DNA from 2 places in the Brevibacillus sp. NPDC058079 genome. Region 1 is predicted to be linked to the other one. Evidence: riboswitches for the same ligand, from Rfam matches in the RefSeq annotation. Region 1 holds a riboswitch; the other holds the start of a gene.

Evidence for each region. A riboswitch is a leader RNA that binds a small molecule or an ion and turns the genes downstream of it on or off. The one in region 1 is predicted to bind cobalamin.
Region 2: another riboswitch for cobalamin. It lies ahead of ACFVS2_RS14835 (energy-coupling factor ABC transporter permease); the one in region 1 lies ahead of ACFVS2_RS27805 (ABC transporter substrate-binding protein).

The regions. Positions count from the first base shown of each region.
Region 1 is NZ_JBHVSO010000012.1:69,442-73,654, reverse strand. Features, by position in the region: gene ACFVS2_RS27810 (M24 family metallopeptidase) at 103-1,194, shown strand; cobalamin riboswitch at 1,211-1,410, shown strand; gene ACFVS2_RS27805 (ABC transporter substrate-binding protein) at 1,581-2,600, shown strand; gene ACFVS2_RS27800 (FecCD family ABC transporter permease) at 2,625-3,683, shown strand; gene ACFVS2_RS27795 (heme ABC transporter ATP-binding protein) at 3,680-4,213, shown strand, end outside.
Region 2 is NZ_JBHVSO010000004.1:332,756-336,968, reverse strand. Features, by position in the region: gene ACFVS2_RS14845 (GerAB/ArcD/ProY family transporter) at 1-926, opposite strand, end outside; gene ACFVS2_RS14840 (quinone-dependent dihydroorotate dehydrogenase) at 1,078-2,169, shown strand; cobalamin riboswitch at 2,303-2,496, shown strand; gene ACFVS2_RS14835 (energy-coupling factor ABC transporter permease) at 2,639-3,403, shown strand; gene ACFVS2_RS14830 (energy-coupling factor ABC transporter substrate-binding protein) at 3,400-3,684, shown strand; gene cbiQ (cobalt ECF transporter T component CbiQ) at 3,681-4,213, shown strand, end outside.

The sequences.
Region 1 (4,213 bases):
GGTTGTCCGATACGAAGTAGATTTTTCAATTGAAGTCTTCTTTTTTTGATGGGGAAGTGGTATTCTCGCAATAGAATAATTGGTGAAAGCAGGGTGAAGAAGTTGTTTCAAGAGCGCATTTCGAAGCTCCACACGTTTTTGACAGAGCAAGAGCTGAACGCGGTGTTGATTACCTCTCCCAAGCACGTCTACTATTTGACCGGATTTTTTACAGACCCGCATGAACGTTTTATGGGTCTCGTTATTCCTGCTGAGGGAAAACCTTCTTTAATTGTACCTGCTCTTGATCGTGAGGCAGCGGCAGAGGCTTCGTTCGTTCAAGATATCCATACACATACGGATATCCAAAACCCGTATGAAATCCTCAAGCAAGTGTTACCAGTGAATTTGACGAAGCTCGGTATTGAGAAAAGTCATATGACTGTCGAGCGCTATGAAGCACTTGGACAAGTTGTTCTGGCGTCGAGCTATGTGGACGTGGAAGAGCCACTGCGTGAAATGCGTTTGATCAAATCCGCGGATGAAGTGGATCGTCTGAAGCATGCTGTTCAGTTGGTCGAGGATTCCTTGCGGGAGACCCTGAAAAAAGTCAAGACAGGCATGACCGAGACGGAAATCGTAGCTGAGCTGGAATTCCAGATGAAGCGCTTGGGTGCGGAAGGTCCATCCTTCACATCCATGGTATTGGCAGGGGAGAAGTCGGCACTGCCACACGGGAAACCAGGAACGCGCCAGGTGCAAGAAGGCGACTTGCTTTTGTTTGATATTGGAGTAGCAGCGAACGGATATGTATCCGATATTACCCGTACCTTTGCTGTAGGCGAGATCAGTGCCCAGCTTCAAGAAATTTACGAGACAGTATTGGCTGCCAACGAAGCGGCAATTGCTGAGATTCGTCCGGGTGTGACCTTTGCGCATTTGGATAAAACCGCTCGCGATGTCATCACTGCAAAAGGCTACGGAGAATACTTCATGCACCGTCTGGGGCATGGACTTGGGATGGATGTACATGAATATCCGTCTGTTCACAGCCAGAACCAAGAAGTGCTTCGTCCAGGGATGGTCTTTACGATCGAGCCGGGCATCTATCTGCCAGGTGTAGGCGGAGTGCGGATTGAAGATGATGTATTGGTTACGGAAACGGGCGTTGAAATTCTCACGCAGTTCCCGAAAAAACTGACTTCTATCAACTAATGAATAAATCGTAAAAATTGAATACGTATCGAATGGTGCTGGATGGCATATGCCGTCAGCTTAAAAGGGAAGTCCGGTGAGAAACCGGCGCGGTCCCGCCACTGTAACGAGGAGCGCCTAGCGTATAGCCACTGTTTTTTGCGAGACAAAAAATGGGAAGGTAGCTGGGTGTGTTGATCCGTAAGCCAGGAGACCTGCCATGCGATCATTTACAATCGACCCACGAGGATGGGGCAGATGTGGAAGCAGTCTATGAAAGGGCGCCTTTGTGCCTGCTTATAGCTATATCTACGTTTGTCATGCACCTCCCGATAGAAATGGGGGGTGCTTTTTTTGTGGAGGATTTGGTTCAACCCATCATATACATATAGAAAAGGGGATTACAGATGGTTAAGGCAAACAAATCACATACAGTAATGAAAGGACTAGCTTTCGGTATCATGACAGCTGCCATGCTTTTGGTTTCGGCATGCGGCTCCACTACGACAACACAGGCTCCAGCCAAAACAGAACAAACAGCTGCACCAGCAGCAGAGGGCAAGGCTGTAACACTCACCAATAATGGTATCGAAATGACTTATCCAACAGCACCTGAGCGTGCTGTGACATTGAACCAACACGTCACCGAAATCATGTTGACATTGGGCCTTGCTGATAAAATGGTCGGAACCGCTTACCTAGACGATGAAATCCTTCCAGAGTTAAAAGCAGATTACGACAAGATTCCGGTACTGTCTGATAAGTATCCTACGAAAGAAGTGCTGCTGGCAGCGAACCCAGACTTCGTGTACGCCGGATGGAAAAGCGGATTCGGCGAAAAGGGCGTAGGATCGATGCAGGATTTGGAAAAAGTCGGCATCAAATCGTATCTGCAAGCGTCATCTAGTATGCCTGGCCCGACAATCGACGATGTGTTTGCAGACATTACGAATATTGGACGCATTTTCCGTGTGGAAGACAAAGCTGATGATTTGATCAACAAAATGAAGAGTGAAATGGACCAAACGCTTAGTAAAATTGGCAAGGTGGACGAGCCACTTAAAGTGTTCGTGTACGACAACGGGGAAGACAAACCATTCACAGCAGCCAACAACTACATGACGTCCTTAATCAAGACTGCTGGCGGTAAGAACATTTTTGATGACATTCAAAAGGGTTGGGCAGAGGTTAGTTGGGAACAAGTAGTGAGTCGCAATCCAGACGTGATTATTATCGTAGACTACGGTGATAGAACCGTTGAGCAAAAACGTAATTTCCTTTTGACAAAAAAAGAACTGGCGGATATCCCGGCGATTAAAAATCAACGACTAATGGTATTGCCATTGTCTGCGGCTTCTGAAGGCGTTCGAGCACCGATTGCGCTAAAAATTTTGGCGGAAGGACTCTACCCGGATAAATTCAAATAGAGTACACCCCTTTTAAGGGAGGGAATAGCACTGCAACAGATCAAGTTACCTTATATTATCATTACTCTACTGGTCGGACTCTTCCTCTCCATTACGTTCGCAGTTACCTTGGGATCAGTGGAGATTAAGCCGACAACGGTATGGAAAATCGCCTTATCAAAAATTCCGATGTTGACCCAATGGATTGAGATGGATTGGTCCAAAGGGGAGCAAACGATTATTTGGGATATTCGCTTTCCGCGTGTACTTTTGGGGGCGATCGTCGGAGCAGGTCTATCTGTCGTGGGAGTAGCGATCCAGTCGTTGGTTCGCAACTCCCTGGCTGACCCGTATGTGTTAGGTGTATCTTCAGGTGCTTCGGTTGGAGCTACCTCGGTGATTATATTCGGAGCATTCAGCATGTACGGGCAGTATGCGCTATCTTTTGGCGCTTTTACAGGCTCCCTTGTGTCAATCATTCTCATTTTTACGCTATCCCGTATTGGAGGACAAAACTCGACGGTACGCCTGCTCATGGCCGGAATTGCGATATCTGCGATCTTGTCGGCCATTACTAGTCTCCTTGTTTTTTCAGCCCCGAATGAGCATGGAATTGGGACGGTCCTGTTTTGGTTAAGTGGTAGTTTGGCTGGTGGGAAATGGGAGTACCTGACGATCCCAACATTGATTGTCGTCATCTGTCTCATCGTCTTAATGGCCCAATATCGCTCGCTCAATGCGATGTTGATGGGAGAGGAGTCAGCGGGGACATTAGGGGTTAATACGGTACAATTCCGCAAGCTTCTCCTGGTGATCACGGCACTGCTCACGGGGGTGATCGTATCCATCGCGGGATCAATCGGTTTTGTTGGATTAATGATGCCCCACATCGTCCGTGTGATGGTCGGATCAGATCACAGACGTGTTCTTCCTGTCAGCGCTTTGTTTGGCGCGATATTTCTCATCTGGGTTGATGTAGTCGCCAGGCTTGCATTTGCACCGGAAGAGCTTCCGATTGGTATTTTGACAGCGCTGTGTGGAGGCCCATTCTTTATCTGGTTGATGTTGCGGAGTTCTTATTCCTTTGGAGGTAGCGGACGATGAATTTACTGGTTGAGAATATATCGGTCGAACTGGAGAAAAAGGGAATCCTTCGCAACGTCAGTCTGGAGGTACGCTCCGGAGAGTTTGTGGGGCTGATCGGGCCGAATGGCAGCGGGAAGTCCACGTTGCTAAAAAGCATTTATCGCGTACTGAAGCCGCGTTCGGGATGGATCTCGCTCGATGGCGATGACGTGTACAAGTTAACCTCACGTCAAAACGCTCAGCGAATGGCGGCAGTACGGCAGGAGACCTCTGTGGAATTCGATTTTTCGGTAACCGAAATCGTGAATATGGGACGTGCCCCGCATAAGCGACTATTTCAGTCCGATAACGCAGAAGACGTTCAAATTTGTGAAGAAGCACTACAGCGAGTAGGGATGCATACATACGCTGATCGCAGTTTTTTCAGTTTATCGGGTGGGGAGAAGCAGCGGGTGCTGATTGCCAGAGCTTTGGTGCAACAAGCCCAGTTTCTTGTCCTTGATGAACCGACGAATCATTTGGATGTTCGATATCAGTTGCAGGTGATG
Region 2 (4,213 bases), on a different contig from region 1:
CCGAAAAACAGCATCATGAATTTGCGTTGCTTTCGGGTTCGTATCGTGATCAAATCTCCTAAAAGAATCAGGCAAAGCGTTATTCGAATAAAAGCACCAGAAAGCCACTGAAAAATCGAGAAAAACTCCATGTTCTCGATGTCTTTTCCGATCGTGAGTAGCCGCCATTGTTCAAATGCAGGAAAACGTTGACGAGCGGACTCCACAGGTCCAAATTCTGCAATTGCCCCTGTCAGTGGGCTGAGTGTCAACAGCAACGTGATACCGAGCATGACAAAAAAGTGTATGAGTCGAAACGGCTTTCGTACGTGATGCTGGAGCAACAGGAGCAGAAACATCTCGGTGAAACCGCCGCCAACGTAAAGCATCCCATGTAACAGCGGACGAAAACCGTTCTGGAAAAGCGGGAGCAAAAGACTATAATCCTTTTTGGGAATATTGCCAAAAGCAACGAAAAATCCGAGCAACACGACTATGGGGAGCAAGATGCCTGCTGTGATTCCAACGGAGGTCATACCTCCAATAGAAGCGAGTACACATAGCCCCATCAAGGCTAAAGCGGTCACCCACTCGGGTGTTCGAGGCAAGTAGTTTACGGTTGTCCAAGTTTGCGTATCGATCAGATTCGTTAGCGCCATTAGGTACAGGCAAATCATGATTGGAACGAGCAAGAAATTGCTGACGATTTTTCCTGATCGTTGTGAAATCCACTCATACAAAGACTGTTGAACCAAACTTCGATTAATTACAAACAGCAGATACGCCCAGAAGGAAAAGGGGATACCTGAAAGCAACACGCTCAACCAAGCATCTCTGCCTGCTTTACTAAGTACGAGGGGGATGACGGTTACGTGGTTCGTAATGCCGATCGTCAGCATCATCACCATAATGGCTTGACCAATCCCGATTTTTCCGTCCACTTTCATGAAAGACTTATCCCCCTGTGCGTGGTGGTGTTGTTAGGATTTGCCTGCTTGCTTGGAAATATGTATCAGGTATAAAGGTTACATCCTCCCGAAAAAGTATGGTATTCTACTATGAGGTAAAAAGGTAGAAACGGAGTAAGGAGTGCAGCCGATGTATCAGCTCATAAGAAAATATCTATTCCAGCAAGATGCGGAAGAGATTCATGAAAAGACAATTGGTGCCTTAAGGCTAGTGGAGGATTCTGCTCCAGGCAAAAGCATCCTGAAGATGATCTATCAGGTAAAAGACCAGCGGTTGGAGAATAAGCTGTGGGGAATGACGTTTCCGAATCCAGTCGGACTTGCAGCCGGTTTTGATAAAAATGCAGAAGTCTATCATGCGTTGGGTGCTCTTGGTTTTGGGTTTGTGGAAATCGGGACGTTGACGCCGCAGGGGCAGCCAGGCAATCCGAAGCCGCGTTTGTTCCGATTGCCGGAACATCAAGCTGTCATTAACCGGATGGGCTTCAACAATCACGGTGCGTATTTGGCTTCCCAGCATTTGGTCGGTTACGCATACTCAGATGTTCCGATTGGGATTAACATTGGGAAAAACAAAGTAACGCCGAATGAAGAGGCGGCCATCGACTATAGCAAATGTATGGACATGCTCTATGCATACGGTCACTATTTCGTCATTAACATCAGCTCTCCGAATACCCCGAATCTGCGTGACTTGCAGGAAACAGAGAGCTTGCGTCATTTGGTGCGTGCAGTAAGGGAAAAGGCGACCGAAATGGAAGCGCGTGCCATCAAGAAAAAACCGATATTGCTGAAAGTAGCACCAGACATGTCGGATGAGCACATGCGCGATGTTGTTCACGCTGCTGTTGAAGAAGGCATTTCCGGAATTATCGCTACCAATACGACACTGTCACGCGAGGCGGTTTCCGGACATCGATTTGCCGAGGAAGCTGGTGGCTTGAGCGGAAGACCTCTTACGGAGCTTTCCACTGCTTGGGTGAAGGAGATTTATCAAGAAGTAGGAGACAAGGTACCAATCATTGGTGTCGGAGGCATTTATAACGGCGAAGACGCCTACGCGAAAATCCGAGCAGGAGCCAGTCTCGTTCAGGTGTATACGGGGATGATTTATCAAGGCCCAGGTATTGCCAAGCAAATTAACAAAAAACTGCTCAAGCTCATGCAGCGCGATGGTTTTAAACATATTAGTGAAGTAATTGGCGTAGACGCAAAAGAATAGATAGAACAAGCACGCATAGGTCGATGGCTCCGTTTGTAGTGGGGCATCGGCTTATGCGTTTTTGCTTATATTCTTCCGATTTATGTAGTGATCCGGTATAATGATGTGGGACAAACATGAATTGTCTGTCAATTGCATATTGTCGGCGTTAGGTGCCTTTATGTGACGCATAAAGGGTAACAGGGAATCGGGTGAAAGTCCCGAGCGGTCCCGCCACTGTAACCAAGGAGCTCTCTTTGAGAAGGAAACCACTCATTTTCGTATGGGGAAGGACAAAGAGCGCATGGATCTGGAAGCCAGGAGACCTACCTAGTAGCCACACCACAGAACCTTCGCGGAAAGGAGCGGTGAATACGAGGCAATGAGGCTGTATAGTTAGTCTGTTGTTTTGTGTGCACATCTCGTCCATTGATGGATGGGATTTTTTTATTTGTAGGAAAGAACGAAAGTCAGTGAAGGAGGAATGAACATGAATCGATCTCGTCTCGTATCGACTTGTCTGATGATCGCGGGCTTTGTCCTGTATTTTTTGCTCAATGAACCAGAGACAGGACATGCGATGCACATCATGGAAGGGTATTTGCCATTGTCCTGGGCCCTATTTTGGTGGGCTGTCTTCTTGCCATTTTTTATGCTTGGAATTCGCTCGATTAACAAGATTGTAAAAGAACATCCTGAAATGAAGCTCCTTATTGGCGTTGCTGGAGCGTTTGCGTTTGTTTTATCTGCACTGAAAATACCTTCGGTTACAGGCAGCAGCTCTCATCCGACTGGAACGGGGCTTGGCGCCATTATGTTTGGGCCTTTTGCGATGTCTGTGTTAGGGAGCATGGTGCTCTTGTTTCAAGCTTTGCTTTTGGCACATGGAGGTTTGACTACGCTAGGGGCAAATGCTGTATCCATGGCTGTAGTAGGACCACTGGTGGCATACGGAATCTATCGGATGATCATGAAGGTCAACGGAAGCCAACGTCTGGCTGTTTTTGCGGCGGCTGCTTTGGCTGACCTCACTACCTATTTGGTGACTTCGATTCAACTGGCACTCGCATTTCCAGCTGAATCTGGCGGAGTGTTGGCCTCGTTTGCCAAATTTGCAGGAATTTTTGCATTCACGCAAGTACCGCTCGCAATCAGTGAAGGTCTGTTGACTGTCCTTGTTTGGAACTGGTTGTTATCTTACAACGCAAAAGAGCTTACACAGCTTCGTTTGCTCAAACGGGAGGAATCGCTGTGAAAAAAGGATGGAACTGGCTTTTACTCTTGGGGGTAATCGTATTGGCGATTGTCCCGCTGTTGCTGGTGCAGGATTCGGAATTTGGCGGCGCAGACGGCGTAGCGGAGGAAGCGATTAAGGAAATTGCTCCGAATTACGAACCGTGGTTTCAACCGCTGATAGAACCACCAGGGGGAGAGACGGAGAGTCTATTGTTTGCGGTGCAGGCGGCGTTGGGAGCGGGAGTGGTTGGCTACGCTGTAGGCTTGTACAAAGGTCGGTTGGATAAGCGGAAAAAATGAACGGTCTGCAGCTTGATTCACTTTCTTATCAAAGCAGGCTAAAACGTCTGCCGCCAGCTCATAAGTTATTGCTGGCGAGTGCATTGTTACTACTCGTCTTGGTGGGACATGTATGGATGCAGATGGCCGTCGTTGTTTGGATGACGGTATGGGTAGTGGTGTATGCCCGTATTCCTGTCCGTATCTATTGTGCCTTTATGATCGTGTCGCTCTCGTTTTTCGTGGCGGGGCTCCCTGCCCTATTGGTAGAAGGGGCGAGAGCAGGAGAAGTACACGTCCAGGTCGCGGCAGCATGGGAGTTGGGTTCGTATGTGCTCTATGTGCCTACGTCATCATTTAGTAAAGTTTGGATTTTATTTTGGCGTACCATGGCGAGCTTATCTTGCTTTGCTTTCATTTTGTTTACCGTGCCGTTTGCTGAAATCTTGCAGGTGCTTCGCCGACTTCGTATGCCTGTCCTTGTGACTGACTTATTAATGATCATGTATCGCTTTATTTTTGTGTTGGTAACGATTTCTCACCAGCTCTG